Regions from separate parts of the Trichlorobacter sp. genome, predicted to be linked through region 2. Evidence: riboswitches for the same ligand, from Rfam matches in the RefSeq annotation. Region 2 holds a riboswitch; each other region holds the start of a gene.
What was found. A riboswitch is a leader RNA that binds a small molecule or an ion and turns the genes downstream of it on or off. The one in region 2 is predicted to bind cobalamin.
Positions count from the first base shown of each region.

Region 1: another riboswitch for cobalamin. It lies ahead of RBQ93_RS03885 (TonB-dependent receptor plug domain-containing protein); the one in region 2 lies ahead of RBQ93_RS09730 (ribonucleoside triphosphate reductase).
Region 3: another riboswitch for cobalamin. It lies ahead of cobU (bifunctional adenosylcobinamide kinase/adenosylcobinamide-phosphate guanylyltransferase); the one in region 2 lies ahead of RBQ93_RS09730 (ribonucleoside triphosphate reductase).

Region 1 is NZ_JAVEPN010000004.1:132,078-138,264, forward strand. It holds gene RBQ93_RS03880 (helical backbone metal receptor) at 1-780, opposite strand, end outside; gene RBQ93_RS03885 (TonB-dependent receptor plug domain-containing protein) at 784-2,745, opposite strand; cobalamin riboswitch at 2,781-2,923, opposite strand; cobalamin riboswitch at 3,053-3,267, opposite strand; gene RBQ93_RS03890 (molybdopterin-dependent oxidoreductase) at 3,324-5,336, shown strand; gene RBQ93_RS03895 (substrate-binding domain-containing protein) at 5,393-6,187, opposite strand, start outside.
Region 2 is NZ_JAVEPN010000014.1:80,876-87,062, forward strand. It holds gene feoB (ferrous iron transport protein B) at 1-1,107, shown strand, start outside; gene RBQ93_RS09715 (FeoB-associated Cys-rich membrane protein) at 1,110-1,235, shown strand; gene RBQ93_RS09720 (anaerobic ribonucleoside-triphosphate reductase activating protein) at 1,236-1,832, opposite strand; gene nrdD (anaerobic ribonucleoside-triphosphate reductase) at 1,811-1,993, opposite strand; gene RBQ93_RS09730 (ribonucleoside triphosphate reductase) at 1,990-4,014, opposite strand; cobalamin riboswitch at 4,162-4,355, opposite strand; gene zupT (zinc transporter ZupT) at 4,434-5,324, opposite strand; gene RBQ93_RS09740 (formate dehydrogenase subunit gamma) at 5,460-6,122, opposite strand; gene RBQ93_RS09745 (4Fe-4S dicluster domain-containing protein) at 6,122-6,187, opposite strand, start outside.
Region 3 is NZ_JAVEPN010000001.1:237,778-243,964, forward strand. It holds gene hpnJ (hopanoid biosynthesis associated radical SAM protein HpnJ) at 1-81, opposite strand, end outside; gene RBQ93_RS01170 (helix-hairpin-helix domain-containing protein) at 213-686, opposite strand; gene RBQ93_RS01175 (hypothetical protein) at 860-1,249, shown strand; gene cobC (alpha-ribazole phosphatase) at 1,333-1,935, opposite strand; gene cobS (adenosylcobinamide-GDP ribazoletransferase) at 1,943-2,695, opposite strand; gene cobT (nicotinate-nucleotide--dimethylbenzimidazole phosphoribosyltransferase) at 2,704-3,756, opposite strand; gene cobU (bifunctional adenosylcobinamide kinase/adenosylcobinamide-phosphate guanylyltransferase) at 3,775-4,308, opposite strand; cobalamin riboswitch at 4,399-4,522, opposite strand; gene mnmA (tRNA 2-thiouridine(34) synthase MnmA) at 4,548-5,612, opposite strand; gene thiF (sulfur carrier protein ThiS adenylyltransferase ThiF) at 5,609-6,187, opposite strand, start outside.

The DNA.
Region 1 (6,187 bases), on a different contig from region 2:
CCCCTCCGGTATCCGGGGACCGGGTCGGTAGAGGGCATCGCTGACCATGCAGACCCGACCCTGCCGGACCGCATCCAGCGACGAAAGGTGCTTGAGCATCCGCTGCAACGGCACCCCCAAGGTTTCTCCCTGACCCACCACGATCAGCTGCGGATCACGGGCAATCACCGCCTCCAACGAGAGCCGGGGATAACCGGAGCGGGCATCTGCGGCAATGCTGTCAAAGCCGACCCGCTGCAGCACATCGTCCAACAGCGAGCCGGGACCGGCCGCCACCAGCGGGTCCGGCCAGATCACAAACAGGGTGCGTATTTGTCGATTTTGTTTCGTGTCGCTACGCAGACCCGCCTCGATTCGGCCAGCCAACCGTTCGGCAGCCTGGGGCACCCCCAGTTCATGGCCCAGCCGGCGGATAGCCGGCACCAGCCGATCCAGCCGGGAACCACGGAAGATCACCGTCTTGATGCCAAGCTTCTGCAATCGTTTCGACAGGTTGGCGCCTACCCCCTCTTCATCCAGCAGCACCAGATCGGGCTTCAGCCGCAGCACCGCCTCCAGCGACGGGTTGGCTGGCCCACCCACGGTCGGCTTGCCCTTGACTGAGGCCGGCCGGTCGCAGTAGCTGGTGACCCCCACCAGTTGCCGTTCCAAGCCCAGGCTGCAGACCAGCTCCGTCAGGTTGGGGGCCAGCGAGACGATCCGCCGGGGCGGCTCCCCGCACTGAGCAGGGGCCGCCGCCAGCAGCATCAGCCAGACTATGAGCAGACAAAACCGTTTCATCCGTTAAAATGACACCTTAACCCCGGCGTAGGCCCCGATACCGGGGGTGCCATAGCCCAGCACCTCTTCATATTCACGATCCAGCAGGTTATCGATCCGGCCGAAAAGCTGCAGATTTTTGGTGACATCATAGGAACCGGCCAGGTTGACTACCATGTAATCCTTAAGAGTTACAGTTTGTTGTACGTAGGTGACTGGATGAAAAGTCAGATCGTTTCTATTACCGACATAGATCAGGCCGAGATTCAGGTTGCCCTTACCAAAAAAACGGTAATTTACATCAGCGGTCAGCTTATGCTTGGGACGACGCAACAGTGCCTCTCCAGTTTCCTTGTCTTTGGTCTGGGTATACGTATAGGCTGCACTGAACATCAGATCGTTCATGGGGTTAACTTGTACCGTAACCTCAAGCCCTTGCGTGTACGCACGAGCAACATTCTCATAGGTCTGATTTTGATATGCAATTAGGTCTTTAAAATCATTTCTGAACCATGTCGCGCCCAGCGTTGTGCTGATTTCCGATATCTCCTGTTCTAGTCCGATATCCCAGCCATTGCTCTTTTCTGGTGTTAATCCTGCGTTGCCGCCAAGAAAACCCATAGCAGGCGCAGGTGGCGCAAACAGTTGATACAGCGAAGGCGCCTTGAAGCCGGTGCCATAGCTGCCTTTCAGCCTGGTGTCGGTCTGCTTGAACAGATAGGCGGTGGTGAAACGGTAGGTGGCCTTGCTGCCAAAACGGTCATGGTCATCTATCCGCACCCCGGCCGTGGAGAACCAGCTATCCCACAGGTTAAGCTGGTCCTGCAGGTAGAGACTGTTAGTACGGGCGGACTGTTCATTCCAAATATTTGTAGACGTATCGACGGAGCTGGTCCCTGCATTGAAATATTCGTAATAACTTTTTGATTTGGCCTTTTCCTCCTTGGTTTCGGCACCGACCAGCAGGGTGTTGCTCTTGTGCAGTCGCAGGATATGCTGCCAATCGAATTTTACGGTCTGCCCCTGATATTCGCTGCGCTGAAAATCAAACGGATGGTCAGCATCGCGGTCATTGTCGTCGGAGCGGGTCAGGTCGTTGAGCGAAACCCCCAGTTTTTGTTCCCACAGGTCATCAAACAGCAACAACGCACCTTGAGTCCTGAACTGCAGCTCTTCGTTCCGCATGACCCGGTTTGGATCATCGGCACCGGCACCGCCGCCGTTATCAGCCTCGTTGCGCGTCCTGGTATAGCGCAGGCTCATATCGATATCACTGTTCTGAGTAGGCGTAATCCCCAAGCGTGCAGCAACGGTGGTATTCTGGTAACCGTCAGCCTCACGATTGCCGTCACGGGATGCAGCAGCCGAGATACCGCTGCTGTCAAGCCGGGAAAGCGACAGGCTATAATTGACCAGATCGGTGCCACCGCTGATGCCGGCAGATTCCTTAGCCGTGTAGAACGAGCCGCCCTCTGCCGAGACAAAGCCGGTCGACCTACCGCTGCCCCGCTTGGTAATGATGTTGATCACGCCGCCGATGGCGTGGGAGCCGTAGAGGGTACTCTGAGGTCCGCGCAGCACCTCGATACGCTCAATGTTATCCGTGGTCAGAAAACCGAAGTAGTACTCGCCACCGGTGGTGGAGGGGTCATTCAACTCCACACCATCAATCAGCACCAGGGTATGGCGGCTATCGCCCCCCCGCATGAAAATCGACACCGTTTGCCCAGCCCCTCCGCTGCGCACCACATCCAGTCCCGGCACCATCCGCAGCGCATCGGCCACGGTCTGCTTCTGCTGCTGCTCGATCTCTTTGGCCGTGATCACGGTGATCGAACTGCCCACCTGCTCGATCGGCACCTCATCACGGGTGGCGGTGACCACAATCTCACCCAGATTCGCCGTCTGCTCCTCCGCCAGCGCGACACCACTGGTTGCCAACACCACTCCCACCACCACTGCACAGGTTTTTCTACTGCGTTTCATCGCTGCTACCTCCCTCGGGTTTTACAGCTGGAGCGGTCTTCCGGCTTAGGACAGCCTACTTGCCCACCTTCCCAGGATTGACCCAGTGGTTGTTTCGCCTTGCGGCGACGGGCGTTCGTTTCCTTTACGGCTGCGGGGCAGCGGGGGAATGGCTCGTGCAGAGCGGCACCCCTCTTCCTCGTCTCCTGCTGATTGAAAATAGGTTATTGACTAAGACCCTGCAAACGACTGGGGTGGATTGCTGCGGTAGTGATCGTGCGTGAAGCGAGCAACGGATCGTCACAGATGGACTGCTGCATGGATGCCTCCCCCGAAGCGTGCAAATGGAGCGGTATTCCGGCTCAGGGCTTCCTACTCACCCACCTTCCCAGGTTTGATCCCAGTGGTTGTTTCGCCATGCGGCGACGGGCTTTCGTTCCCTTTACGGCTGCGGGGCAGCGGGGGGTTAGCTCAACAACAGCGGCACCCCTCTTCCTCGCTTCCATTCGGTATCTGAAGTATGCTATTTCAAGCCATAAGTACCCGGCCACGTCAAGAGTTTTTATCCGTTTAACCGATTTATCCGACAAAGGTTGCTCATGCCTACCATTCACCGCTCCGTCTGTCCCTTTGATTGCCCCGATGCCTGCGGCCTGCTGGTGACTGTCGTCGACGGCTGCGCTGTAAGCGTGGCCGGCGACCCGGACCATCCAACCACCCGCGGCCTGCTCTGCCCCAAGATGCAACACTACGAGCGCACGGTCCACTCCCCCCGCCGCCTGACCACACCGCTCCGCAGGAGCGGCCCCAAGGGCAGCGGCCGATTTGAGCCGATCTCCTGGGATGAGGCGGTTGAGCAGATCTGCTCCCGCTGGCAGGCGATCATCGCCAGCCACGGCGCTGAGGCGATCCTGCCCTATTCCTACGCCGGCACCATGGGGTTGGTACAACGTAACAGCGGCCACCCCTTCTTCCACAAGCTGGGGGCCAGCCGCCTGGCCCGCACCATCTGTTCACCGGCCAAGGAGGCCGGCTGGCAGGCGGTGATGGGCGAGACCCCCGGCCTGGACCAGAGCGAGCTGCAGCAGAGCGACCTGGTGATCCTGTGGGGGATCAACGCTGCCGCCACCAGCATCCACACCATGCGCGACGCCAGCCAGGCCCGCAAAAACGGCGCCCGACTGTGGGCCATCGACACCTACCGCACCCCAACCTGCGAGGCTTCGGACGAGGTCTTTCTGATCCGACCCGGCAGCGACGGCGCCCTGGCCTTGGGGATGCTGCAGGTGATCGCGGCTGAGGGGCTGCTGGATCAGGCCTTTATCGACCAGAGCGTACGTGGTTTTGAAGAATTTTCCCGCTCGATCCTGCCGGATTGCACCCCGGAACGGATGGCTACGGTCTGCGGCCTGCCGGCGGAGACCATCCGCCGCATGGCCCGGCAGTATGCAACGGCCCGAGCCCCTTTCATCCGGCTGGGCAGTGGCCTGACCCGCTATGCCAACGGCGCTATGAATGTGCGCTGCATCACCTGCCTGCCGGCCAGTATCGGGGCCTGGCAACGCCCCGGCGCCGGTCTGCTGTGCGCCACCGCCACCGGCGGGGCCTTTCCGCTGGCGCGCGTCACCCGGGAGGATTTCATGGCCGGCCCCACCCGGATCATCAACATGAATCAGCTGGGCCATGCCCTGAACCAAGAGAATGATCCGCCGGTGATGAGCCTGTACGTCTACCATTCCAACCCGGCCAGCATTGCGCCGGATCAGAACGCCATCATTCAGGGCCTTGAGCGGGAAGACCTGTTCACGGTGGTGCATGAACGTTTTCTGACAGAAACCGCCCGCTACGCCGATATCGTACTGCCGGCCACCAGCTCTCTGGAGCATGCCGACCTGTACCGCTGCTACGGCAGCTACCACGCTCAGCGCTGCAGCGCGGTGATCCCGCCCATCGGCGAGGCCAAGAGCAATTGGGATACCTTCTGCATGTTGGCGGCCGGTATGGGTTGGGATGAGCCGTTTTTCAGCCAATCGGCCGATAGCCTGATCGAACAACTGCTGGATTACGAGACTCCCTGGCGTGACGGGGCCATCACCGAGCGGCTGCGCAACGGCGAGCCGGTGCTGCTTGCCCCGCCGTCTACCCCGCGGGGGCCATGGCTGACGCCATCGGGCAGGATCGAGATCCGAAACGACCGTGAGCCGGAACCGCTACCTCGCCTGCTGCCGACCCACGCCGAGGGCGACGGCTTTCCGCTGCGGCTGCAACCGGCGGTGACCCCCTATGCCCTTAACTCCAGCTTCTACGAGCAAGACCAGCTACGGGATCAGCAGCAAGCGATGCTGCTGCTGATGCACCCCGATGATGCAGCGACGCGGGGGCTGACGGACGGAGCTGCCGTGCAGGCGGTCAATCAATACGGCCAGGTCAACTTTACCCTGCGGGTCACAGAGCGGGTGCCGCCGGGCACGGTGGTGACCGAAGGGGTCTGGTGGCAAGAGTTTCTCAACGGTAAACGGGGTGTCAACGCCCTTACCTCCCAACGGCTGACCGACCAGGGGGCCGGCAGCACCCTCTACGATGTAGGTGTTGAAGTCAAACCGGTGAGATAAAAAACGGGCCATCCAGTTTCTGGGTGGCCCGCCTGAGTACCGCCGCTTACGGGCTGCTATTTAGCCACTGCGGCCTTATACGCATCAATTATCTTCTGTACCTTTTCCGAAGGTGCACCGATGGTGATCAACCCCAAGGGCCGCTCAATCTTGTCAGTCTTGACCACCACCACCCCTGGTTTCACAAATCCGGCACCGAGGCCGCCGATGGCAGCCGGATCCTTGGCCACCTCATCGCTGATGGTAGCCACGTTGACCGCCAACGTTTCAGCAAGATATTCCTCGTTCTTCAAGACCGCCTGCTTGATCAGGCCTCGGGTGGCACTGGAGAGGGTGTCGGTCACGACCTTGATCGTCTGATCTGCACCGCCCAAATCCTTCCAGTTTCGAATCTTGCCGGTGTGGATATCATTCAGCTGCTGGAAGGTCATGGCCTGCACCTTGTTGGATGGATGCACCGCAAATACCACCTGATCCATCTGAATGGCATGCAACTGCATCTTTGAACTATCCAGTTCGCGGCCAGCCGCCTTGGCACCCTTGGCAACGGTCTCTACCGAGGCCGAGGCCAGCGAGGCGTCGCACTTCTGGTCCACCAGATCAATCAAGCCTTTGCCGGCATTGCTCTTGACCACATCAAGGCTAAAGCCGGTGGCCTTTTCAACCGCTGCCTTATGCGGGGTGATCAGGCCGTCCACCACGCTGGCAGCGCCGCACAGCTTGACCACCGTCTTGGCGGGTGTGTCAAATCTGCGGTGGCAGGCATCACACTCCGCAAAGGCCCGCTTGCCGTTGTGGCAGACAAAGCAGGCCTTATCCTGAAAGTGATCCTGCATGGTTATCAGGGCCTG
Region 2 (6,187 bases):
GCCGGGGTCGGCTCGGTGCTGGTGTTCGTGCCGGTGATCTTTGCCATGATGTTCTTCATCACCTTCCTGGAGGGCAGCGGCTACATGGCGCGGGCCGCCTTTGTGATGGACCGGGCCATGCATGCCATCGGCCTGCACGGCAAGTCCTTCATCCCGATGCTCTTGGGTTTCGGCTGCAACGTACCGGGCATCTATGCCACCCGCACCCTGGAAAACCCGAAGGACAAGGTGCTGACCGCCCTGTTGATCCCGCTGATGTCCTGCGGTGCCCGGCTGCCGGTCTATGTGCTGTTCGCTGCGGTGTTCTTTCCGGACAATGCCGGCTCGGTGATCTGGGTACTCTACATCCTGGGGATGCTGCTGGCGGTGATGATGGGCTACATCTTCAAGAAGACCCTCTTCAGGGGCGAGGCGCCCCTATTCATCATGGAGCTGCCGCCCTACCGGATGCCCAGTTTCACCAGCCTGATGCTGCATACCTGGGAAAAGGGCAAACACTTCCTGATCAAGGCCGGCACCTACATCTTTGCCGTTTCGATACTGGTCTGGTTCCTGTTAAACCTGCCCTGGGGCTTGGAACACAAGCGCGATTCCTACCTGGGCAGGGCCGGCGCCACCATCGCACCGATCTTCCAGCCGGTGGGCTTCGGCACCTGGGAGGCGGCCTCATCGCTGATCACCGGCGTGATCGCCAAGGAGATCGTGGTGGGCACCATGGGCGAGATCTACGCCCCGGCAGCCGAAGAGGCAGAGCAAGAAAAGCAGCCCACCCTGGGCGAAGACCTGCGGGAGATCGTGGTCTCCTTTGGCGGCGCGGTCACGACTGCAGTCAGCACCGTGCTCTACCTGCCCCAGGAAGAAGAACCTGAGGCAGAGCAATCTGCGCTCAAGACCGCCTTGAAAGGCCAGTTCACGCCGCTCAGTTCCTTTGCCTTCATGGCCTTCGTACTGCTCTACATGCCCTGCGTGGTGGTGGGGGCGGCCATGCGGGCCGAGTTCGGCACCTGGAAATGGGCCGGCGTGGCCTTCGCCTACTCCACCATGCTGGCCTGGCTGGTGGCGCTGATCATCTATCAGGGCGGCAGGCTGCTGGGTCTGGGAGGCTAGACATGGGACTGTTCGACATCATCCTGATGGTAGCCATTGCGGGAGGAGCCATCTGGCTCCTCTATTGCTCACTCTGGAAGAAAAAGGGCTGCAGCGGCGGCGACTGCGGCGGCAGCTGTCACCACTGATTACGCTGCAGGAGCTGCGGTGATCCGCAGCTCCTGCAGCACCAGTTGGTCGCCCCACCCTGTAACCGTGTGCTGCAACCGTTTCAGGCGTTCGTCCGACTGCAGCAACGGATCAACCGTGGTGCGGAACTGGTGTGCAACACCACTCGTTCGTACCAGTTCCGCGCTGCGTGCTGCTGCCCGGCCACTGCCCGTCACCCCGGTAAGTGCGTCGTAGCAATCAAAGGGGGCCTTCAGATCCATCCCCACCCAATCCAGCTGCGGCAGGCAGGCCGCCAGCCGGTCGGGAAACGGCCCGGCAGTATGCAGGCCGGTAAGAAACCCCAGTCGGCGCACCGCGTCCAGGGCCAGGGGCAATCCGGGCTGCAGGGTCGGCTCGCCACCACTGAAGACCACCGCATCCAGCAAGCCCCGCCGCTGTTCCAGCAGCTGCATGACCTCTTGCCACGCGATACCGGCCTGACGATCAACTGCCAGCAGATGCTGATTGTGGCAATAGCCGCAGCGCCAGGGGCAGCCCTGACAGAAGACCACCGCTGCCAGCTTGCCGGGGTAGTCGATGGTGGTGAAGGGGGTCAGTCCGCCGATGGCGAGCATGCCACTTCCTTGAAGAAGGTACGCTCGGCATACTCAGACTTTTTGCCGGTGTTGAAGGAGGCCACCGGCCGGTGGTAGCCCATCACGCGGGTCCAGACCTCGCAGGGTTGCCGTTGTTCTTGCGGTAGTGCTGTCTGCGGTTGTTGGTGCTCGTTGTTCATGCGTTACTCCTTTCATTGATGGCCTGTTGGCGAACAAACTCCTGATCGCAGAGCGGACAGAACGGGTGCTCACCGCTCAGATAGCCATGCTTGGGGCAGATCGAAAAGGTGGGGGTAATGGTGATGTAGGGCAGCCGGAACCGTTCCAACGAACGTCGCACCAGCTGCTTGCAGGCCTCGGTGCTGGAGACCTGCTCTCCCAGGTAAAGGTGCAGCACGGTGCCACCGGTGTACTTGCGCTGCAGCTCCTCCTGCCGCTGTAGGGCCTCGAACGGGTCGTCGGTGAAGCCCACCGGCAGCTGGCTTGAATTGGTGTAATAGGGCGCCTCCGCACTGCCGGCCTGAATGATGGCGGGGAAACGCTTTTTGTCCTCCCTGGCAAAGCGGTAGGTAGTGCCCTCAGCCGGCGTGGCTTCCAGATTGTAGAGGTGGCCGGTCTGTTCCTGAAACGCCACCATCCGCTGCCGCAGGTGATCCAGCAACCGCACCGCCAGACCGTGGCCCGTCGGGGTGGTAATGTCTTCCTGGTCAGCCGTAAAATTGCGGATCAGCTCGTTGATGCCGTTGACCCCGATGGTGGAAAAGTGGTTACGCAGGGTGCCCAGATAGCGTTTGGTGTAGGGAAACAGACCGTTATCCATATGGCGCTGGATCACCTTGCGCTTGATCTCCAGACTGGTGCGGCTGATCTCCAGCAGCTGATCCAGCCGTTTGAACAGCCCGACCTCGTCACCCTGGTGTTGGTGGCCCAGGCGGGCGCAGTTGATGGTGACCACCCCCAGTGAACCGGTCTGCTCGGCCGAACCGAACAGACCGTTGCCCCGTTTGAGCAGTTCCCGCAGATCAAGCTGCAGGCGGCAGCACATGGAACGCACCATGTTGGGGGTCAGCTCCGAGTTGATAAAGTTCTGGAAGTACGGCAGGCCGTAGCGGGCGGTCATGGCGAACAGCAGCTCGGCATTCTCACTCTCCCAGGGAAAATCAGGGGTGATGTTGTAGGTGGGGATCGGGAAGGTAAACACCCTGCCCTTGGCATCGCCAGTGGTCATCACCTCGATGTAGGCCCGGTTGATCAGATCCATCTCGGCCTGCAGCTCGCCGTAACAAAACGGCATCTCCTGCCCGCCGATCACCGGCACCTGATTTTTCAGGTCGTCGGGGCAGGTCCAGTCAAAGGTCAGGTTGGTGAAGGGGGTCTGGGTGCCCCAGCGGGACGGCACGTTCAGGTTATAGATCAGCTCCTGGATAGACTGACGCACCTCCCGGTAGCTCAGCTTGTCCTTGCGGACATAGGGCGCTAGGTAGGTGTCAAAGGAGCTGAAGGCCTGGGCCCCGGCCCATTCGTTCTGCAGGGTACCCAAAAAGTTGACGATCTGCCCCACGGCGCTGGAGAGGTGTTTTGGGGGACCGGCCTCCACCTTGCCCGGCACGCCGTTCAACCCTTCGGCCAACAGCATCCGCAGCGACCAGCCGGCGCAGTAGCCGGCCAGCATATCCAGATCGTGGATATGGATGCTGCCGTCGCGGTGGGCCTCCCCCACCTCCGGCGGGTAGACCTGGGAGAGCCAGTAGTTGGCGATCACCTTGCCGGACAGGTTCAGGATCAGCCCCCCCAGGGAATAACCCTGGTTGGCATTGGCGCTGACCCGCCAGTCACTCTGCTCCAGATACTCGTTGACCGAGGCGGTCACATCCACCACGGTTTTACGATCCTGACGCAGACGGCTGCGCTGCTCGCGATAGACCGCATAGGCCCGCAGGGTGGCGAAGTGGTTAGCCGAGATCAGGGCCTGCTCCACCACATCCTGAATCTGCTCAATGCTGGGTGGTTCATGGGGGAAGCGGTGCCGCAACACCTTCAGCACCTGGCCGGTGATCAGCTGTGCCTCATCCTCACCGAACTCGTTGGTGGCCCGACCTGCACGTATAATGGCCGACTGGATACGGGCCGCCTCAAAGGGGACGCGGCTGCCGTCACGTTTCATGACACTGACGGGTGCTGCTGATACGATCTGTTGCATGGTCTGACTCCTTTGGTCTGGAGTCCGGGGATAGGTCGCGGGGCAAAAACTGAAAACGTCCGCAGCTGCTTGAAACAGCATGCGGACGTTCCGAATTTAACGTCGCCTGATTCCGTTGTTCACCTACTCCCAGTCCCCGGAGAGTAATCTTGTGCACTGGATCAAGGCAGGTCTTCTGACTTGCGAGTCATCCTCCGGGCGCCTTCCCAGCCTAACCAGCCAGTGGTCTGTTGCCCGTTGTCGTCGCTTACAGCGGCGGGTCCGTGGGGGAATGGCTCCTGTGGAGCGTCACCCCTCTTCCCTATCAAGCCCTTACGGGCACCGTTGATCGTGTATGCTGCTCCCGCCAACCAGCAGCGGAATATGTTGTGGCAACACCTCTACCACACCACAAGATATAGAGTCAAGCAGTCACACAACTATTTCATCAGCAGCAGACTGAGGGCCATCACCAGCATGCCGGCCACCAGCCCCAGCAGGCTGTCGTGGCCCTTGCCGTAGGCCCGGCTGGTGGGCAGCAGCTCATCCAGACTGATGTAGACCATGATGCCGGCCACACCGCCGAACAGCACCCCCATCACCTGGGGCGGGATCATGCCGGCCTCGCAGCCAAACACCAACCGCAAAAACAGGTAGGCCACCACGGCCCCCACCGGTTCGGCCAGGCCGCTCAAGACCGAGTAGGCAAAGGCCTTGCTGCGGTTGCCGGTGGCGTAAAAGATCGGCACCGAGACGCTGATGCCTTCAGGGATATTGTGCAAGGCCACCGCAATGGCGATGGCGACACCCAGTTTGGGGTCTTCAAGAGCCGCCAGAAAGGTGGCCAGACCTTCGGGAAAGTTGTGGATACCGATGGCCAGGGCGGTGAACAGCCCCATTCGCATCAGTTTGCGATGCCTGTCGCTGTGTTGATGTTCTCCCACAGCGGCTGGGCTCACGACGGAGAAATCAGGTAGCGGCGCAGCCGGGTTGTGCAGCGGTGCAGATTCGGCCTCGGAGTGTACCTCGTGGGGGTTTTCAGCCGCCGGCACCAGGTTGTCGATCAGACCGATCAGCAGCATGCCGCCAAAGAAGGAGCCCACATTAACCCAGTGCCCCCACGGTTCGCCGTAGCTCTCCACCAGGGCGACCGCCCCCTTGTGAAAGATCTCCACAAAGGAGACGTATAGCATCACCCCGGCCGAAAAACCGGTGGCGATAGACAGAAAGCGGTAATCAGTCCGCTTGGCCAGAAAGGCGATGGCGCTACCGATGCCGGTGGCCATGCCGGCAAACAGCGTCAACCCTAGTGCTATCCATACCTGATCCATACTTGGCCTGTCCCTCGCTCGGTACTGATTCGTTGGCAAGCTTACCATAGGACGACGCATCCGCCAGCCCATAAAAACGGCAGAGGGTAGGCCCCTCTGCCGGATGATGGTAGTGCTATGGTGCTGCTGCCTGCGTTACCGCTTACCCTCCAGCTCATCGATCCAGAGCGGATGGCGGTGTTCGGCGTAGTCCCGCGTCACCTTGCCGGTCAGCATCCCCCGCAGCATCGGCCGGTTGGGCTTGATCAGCAAGGCGCCGATGTGCCCCACAAAGGCCAGGAAGAACAGGATAAAGCCCACATTATGCACCCAGGTGGCCCACAACAGCAGAGTGCGATCCATGTCCGGGGCATAGACGTTCTTCCAGGTCTTGATCAGGCCCGACACCACCAGCATCAACACCGGGATCGCTATCGCCACATAGGCCAGGCGCTGCTCCGGCAGGTATTTGCCAAAGGGCGGTTCTGGCTGGTTGGTCACAAAGCTTTTCAGTACCTTGATCGACTCCGCCACATCACCCTGCCTGGGCACCATGGCCCGCTCTTTCAGCAGCAGGTGGTAGACCAGGTGAAACAGCACCAGTCCCACAAAGACCAGCGAGGCGATGTAGTGCAGCTTGAGGGTGAAGAAAAACTCTCCCGACCACCAGAAACCGGGGATGGCAGTGATCTTGTAACGGGCAGCCGAAGGCAGCTGAAAGATGCCGCTCAACAGCAACACGATGCCGGAGATGGCAATGCCCCAGTGTTCCAGCATCACAATCAGTTCATGACGTTTCACCAGACTGTTCCCGGCCATCAGCGGCTCTCCTTTCCGGCGTTTTCAGCCTTACGCTGTGATAATCTACTGAAAGCGCCCACCAG
Region 3 (6,187 bases), on a different contig from region 2:
CTCGCGGGAGGCCTGATAGCGTGCGCCGGCGCCGCCATCAAAATCCTCAAAGGTGGGGGGGTTCAAAAAAAGCGGCTTCATTGCAACTCCCTGATAGTTCGTAGGAAATACACACAATAGGGGCCAGCTGGCGTAAAGTCAAGCAGACAAAAAGGGCAGCCGAGTGGCTGCCCTTACAGGTCAAATGGTGGCTTTTAAAGCGGACGCGGCGTCTATTTTTTCTTCGGGGCAGGCTGCTTGGCGATGAGGTGGTCTTTCACCTGATCGTAGGCCGGACCGGGCAGGATGTTGCGCGATTTGAGCTGATCCTTCTTGGCATAAGGACGGCCGGCAACGATCTTGGCGGCGTAGGCTTCGCCAATGCCGGGTATCGCCTTCAGCTCGGCCTCGCTGGCGTTGTTGATGTCGACCTGGGTCAGGCTGGCAGCCTTGGTCTTGGCAGCTGCTTTGGTATCTGCAGTCTTGGCTTTTGCGGCTGCCTTGGTGTCGCTTGCGCTGGCCTTGACAGCGTCTTTGGTTGCCGTCGCCTTGGCTGCTTCAGCCTTGGCAGCGGATTTTGATTCAGCTATTCGCGCCTTTGCCGCATCTTTAGGGTTCGGCAGCATCGGCTCAACAGCAAAGGCGCAGGTGGCGAACATGGTCAGTGTGATCAGCAGGCAAAGTGTCTTGGTCCAGAGTTGGTGCATGGTGTGAACCTCCTTGGGGTGACTGCTTGAGTGTAAAATGCTGCATCCGTTTGTAGCAGGGGGGGGAAAGGGTGTCAAGGATCGGGCTTGCCGAGCAAGACCTTGCCAGCAGAGTGGGGGATGTGCTATAGCAACAGGGCTTTTTGATAAAAAACGGAGAGGAATCAAGATCAATGAGTCATCAGCGCAAACCGGAGATCAACTTCAACTACATCTTTAACTACACCTACAACCCGACCTACACCAACGGCGTACAGGGCGGTTTCACCCCCCGTGGTGAGTTGGTCATGCATTTTTATCAGGAGCGTCCGGCCCTGCCCAAGGAAGTAACCCACGAGATCACCCCCGAAGGTGGCATCGGCGCCATGACCGAGGCCGACCCCAAAAACCTGAACGGCACCATGGTCCGTTTCATTGAGACCGGGGTCACCATGAACTTCCAGACCGCAGCCATGATTCACGCCTGGCTGGGTGAGCAGCTGGGCCAGATGCAGGCCGTGCTCAAGGCTCAGGCCGAGTTTATGCAGGGCGGTGCGCCTGAAACGGCCGCTGAAGGCCAGTAGTTCGATTGCTAGATAGCTTGAAGTATAAACGGCCTGCGGAAATCTCCGCAGGCCGTTTTGGTGTGTAGCATGCCGTCACGGCGCTAGCCGTTGAGCAGCTTCACCGTGGCCCGTCCGTCCGGATAGTAATCGATGATATTCAGGCAGCCGTAGTTTTGTTCAATGTTGAACATATTGGCCAACGGCGCACCGATGGCGTTCAGCAGGATGATCCGGTTCAGGCCGCCGTGACCCACCAGCAGTATCTCCTGGCCCTGGTGCCGTTCCAGCACTTCCTGTACCACCGGCATGGCCCGGTTGTGCAGATCCAGCAGGTTTTCCCCTTGCGGCACCCGATAGTTGACCAGATCGTTGAGGCGGGCCTGCCATTCCTCTGGCCAGCGGCCCTGAATCTCCTGCCAAGTCAGACTCTCCCAGATGCCGATGTTCAGTTCGCGCAGTTCGCTGCGATGCACCGGCTGAATGCCAAACTGCTGGCAGATGATGTCGGCGCCGATCCGGCAACGGGTTAGGTCGCTGGAGTAACAGGCCGAGATCCGTTTATCGGACAGGCGGTCCTTCAGTTGGTGGTACTGTTCGACCCCCAGGTCGGTCAGGGCCACATCATGGTGGCCGTTGTAACGGCGTTGTTCATGGCCAACCACTTGGCCGTGGCGGATCAGATAGATGCGGGTGAATGCGGTCATAAGTGGCTCAAATCCTGGTTAGAATGGCCGTTGTGGCAACAACGGCAAGCAGTGCAAGCAGTTCGGCTAGTTCAGAGGCGCAGCCAACGATGTCGCCGCTGATGCCCCCCAGACGGCGGGTGAAATACCAGCGGGTCAGCAGCGCCCACAGCGTTACGACCAGCCAGGCCACCAGTCCGGTAAACTGGAGGCTGAGCCAGGCCAGTGGCAGGATGGTGGCCGTTGCCAGCAGCAGCTGGTTGGGACCCAGCCCAGCTAAAAAGGCATTTCCCAGGCCGTCCGGACGGGCCGACCGGCTGCCGGCCAGCACCACCAGCTGGGCAAAGCGCGCCAGTGCCGGCACTGCCAGCAGGGCCGGCCGTTTAAGGTCCATCGGCACCGCCAGCAGGGCTGCGTACTTGACGAGCAATCCCAGCACCAACCCGGTCACGCCGATGGCGCCGACCCGCGAATCCTTCATGACCTCCAGGAAGCGCTGCTTGTCGCCCCGGGCTGCCAGGCCGTCGCAGACATCGGCCAGGCCGTCCAGGTGCAGACCGCCGGTGATCAGGGCCAGCAAGGTCACCAGCAGGGCATCGGTCAGCTGGCGCGGAAAGAGCGGGGTCAGGGCCAGGTCGGCCAGCCAGAGTAGCCCGCCAATCAAAAATCCGGCCAGCGGAAACCAGGCTGTGGAACGGCCTAGGTCGCCTGCCTCGCAACGCTTGGGCGATGGCAACGGCAGGATGGTCAGGAACTGCAGGGCGATCAAGAGGTGGCGCATGATGACCTTCAGTGTCCGGCCACGCCGGCCTGTTCAAAGGTGGCCATCTCAGCCAGGATCTTGACGCCGGCCTCGATCAGGGTCATGGCCAGCGCCCCGCCGGTCCCTTCACCCAGGCGTAGCCCAAGATCAAGGATCGGTTTCACGCCGATCCGTTCCAGCATGAAACGGTGCCCCACCTCCACTGATTCGTGGGCGGCAAACAGGTGATCACGCAGGTTGGGATGCAGCTCCGCAGCGATCAGGGCGCCGGCAGTGGAGATAAAGCCATCCATCACGACCGGGATCTTGTTGGCGGCGCAGCCCAGCACCAACCCGGCAATGGCGGCGATCTCCAGGCCACCTACCTTCTGCAGCACGTCCAGCGGGTCGCGGGGGTCGGGCTTGTTGATTGCCAGCCCCCTGGTGATGGCGGCCAGCTTGAGGGCCAACGCCTGGTCGCCAATGCCGGTGCCGCGGTGGGTAACCTGTTCCACCGAAAGGCCACTCAAGGCGGCGATGATGGCCGAGGAGGGGCTGGTGTTGCCGATCCCCATCTCGCCGGTGCCCACCAGGCCGACCCCTTCTGCCTTGCACTGATCGGCCAGCTCGATGCCCACCATAAGTGCCGCCAGCATCTGGTCGCGGCTCATGGCCGGTCCCTGGGCGAAGTTGGCGCTACCGCGGGCAACCTTCCGGTGAATCAGGCCGGGGCAGCCTCCGAAATCATGGTCTACCCCCACATCCACCACCCGAACCTCGGCCCCGGCATGGCGGGCCAAGACGTTTACACCGGCGCCGCCCTGCAGGAAATTAAAGACCATCTGGGCGGTCACCGCTTTGGGGTAGAGCGAGACCCCCTCCTCGGTGATGCCGTGGTCAGCGGCAAAGGTGAAGATCACCTTCTTTGTCAGGTCGGGTTGCTGCTGGCCACTGATGGCCACCAGCCGGCAGGCAAACTCTTCCAGTCTGCCCAGTGAGCCCAATGGCTTGGTCTTGCAGTCCAGTCGCGCCTGGGTGGCAGCCAGCAGGCCGGCATCGAGCGGGGTGATCCGGTTCAGAACGGTTTCGAGACGTTGCATGGAGTTCGGTTCCTTGGGTTATTTGAGCTTGAGCGGCAGGCCGCAGATCAGGGTGTAGACCTCGTCGCAGCTGGCGGCCAGAATCTGGTTGGTCTGACCGGCCAGGTCGCGGAACAGGCGGCCCAACCGGTGCTCCGGTACGATGCCCATGCCCACCTCGTTGGTCACCAGAATCACCGGTGTTTGCATGGCGCGCAGGGTGGTGGCCAGACGGTGGACAGTACCGACAATCTGTTCGTTACGTTCGGTGTCGTTCTGATCGCGGGCCAACAGCAGGTTGGTCAGCCAGAGGGTGACACAGTCAACCAGAATGGCGCCGTAGGTGCCGTCCAGCCGGGCCAGGGTCTGGGGCAAGGCCAGCGGCTCCTCCACGGTTTGCCAGTCGGCACCGCGCCGGGCCCGGTGCTGGGCGATCCGTTCCTCCATCTCGTCGTCGAGGGCCTGGGCGGTGGCCAGGTAGCAGAGCGGCGGTTGATAGCGCAGGGTCTGCTGCTCGGCAAAGCGGCTCTTGCCGCTGCGAACGCCGCCGGTAATCAGGGTGGTGGGTGCCATGGCCGCCTTTCAGAAACAAAAAAACCTGTCCGTTGGGGGACAGGTGGTGCGTCGCGCGTAAGCCGGCTTGGGTGCCTCTCTCCCCGGAGGCAGTTCAAGCAGGTGGCTGGCAGGTATTCTGGCTCCAGGGACAGGCCCTGTTACAGTTGCGGGACAGCGGGGGAGTCGCACCCCCTTCCCCTGATCCAGTCACACGAGCAATTTTTGTAACAGAACGCAGACCGCAATGTCAAACGGGATTACGGGTGGCTAGCAACCACGGGCGCAACGATCCGCCCGCCGCCCAGCACCTGGTCGTCCTGGTAGAAAACCACAAACTGCCCCGGCGTGACCGACTTCTGCTGGTGATCGAACAGCACCTTGCAGCGACCGTCGGCCTCAAGCGTAACCTGGCAGGGCACCGGCTGGTGACGGTAGCGTATCTTGCAGCTGGTTGCGAAGGTCGTCGCTTGCGGCGGGATGATCCAGCTCATCGCCTCCGCCAGCAGGCCGGCGGTCAGGACATGGGGCTGCTCACCCACCACCACCCGGTTGCTGGCGGCATCGATGGCAATCACATACAACGGTTCGCTCCAGCCGATCCCCAGCCCCTTGCGCTGGCCGATGGTGTAGCGGTGGGTGCCCTGGTGGCGGCCCAGCACCGTGCCGTCAACATGGACGATCTCCCCGCGGTGCGCCTTAACTCCATGGCCTTCCAGAAATGCAACGTAGTCATCACCGGGGATGAAGCAGACCTCCTGGCTGTCCCCTTTGTGGGCCACGTCCAGGCCGAATTGCTCAGCCAGCCGACGCACCTCGTCCTTGCTCTCGATAGCGCCCAGCGGAAAGAGCACCCGGGCCAGCTGCTGCTGGGTAAGGGTGTAGAGGAAGTAGGACTGGTCCTTGGCCCGGTTGGCGGCAACCCGCAGGTGGTAGGTGCCATCCGGGTCAACGGTTTTTTGCGCATAGTGCCCGGTGGCCAGCAGGTCGGCCCCCAGCGCGCGGGCCCTGTCCAGCAGCAGACCGAACTTGATCGAGCGGTTGCAGCAGACGCACGGGTTGGGAGTCTGTCCCTGACGGTACTGGCTGATAAAGTCGTCAATCACCTGCTCTTTGAACGGCAGTTCGAAGTCGGCAACATGGTGTTCGATACCCAACTGTTGCGCCACCCGCGCCGCATCGTCAACCGCTGAGTCAGCCCCGCAGCTTTGGGGCTCAAACAGGTGCATGGTGATGCCGATCAGTTCATGCCCCTGCTGTTTCAGCAGGGCGGCGGTGACCGATGAATCAACCCCGCCGCTCATGGCGACCGCAATCCGGCTCATAGTTCTTCCCCCAGGATCAGGCGCACCGCCTGGTTGGCCTGCTGGCAGGCGGCGATGCCGACCCGCGGCGCCATCAGCCCGTTGCCCGGCGCTGCCTCGGAGCTGCCATCCCCCACCAGGTAGAGCCGCCGGTTCAGGCGGCGGGTCTGGATGCTGTTGTTGCTGCCGTAGCCGGCCACCCCTGAGGCGGCGATGACGGTAACACCCGGCAGTCTTTCCATCGCCGTGTCCACCAGCATGGCCTTCATCTCGGCCCGGTCAAAGGCCTCGATCAGCACACTGCAGGGGGAGAAAATAAGGGGCAGGTTGCCCGGATCGAGTACGACGCAGTGGCTGGTCAGCTGCAGGTAGGGATTGATGCGACGCAGCGTCTCGACCAGGGCCTCCACCTTGGGCATCCCCAGCTGATCCACAAAGTACTGCTGGCGGTTCAGGTTGGAGGGCTCCACCAGGTCGAAATCAGCCAGTACCAGGTGCCCGACGCCGATCCGCGCCAGGGCTACGGCCACGGCGGAACCCAGGCCGCCCACCCCGGCAATGCCGACGCAGGCCGCCTTCAGGCGGGCATGGATACC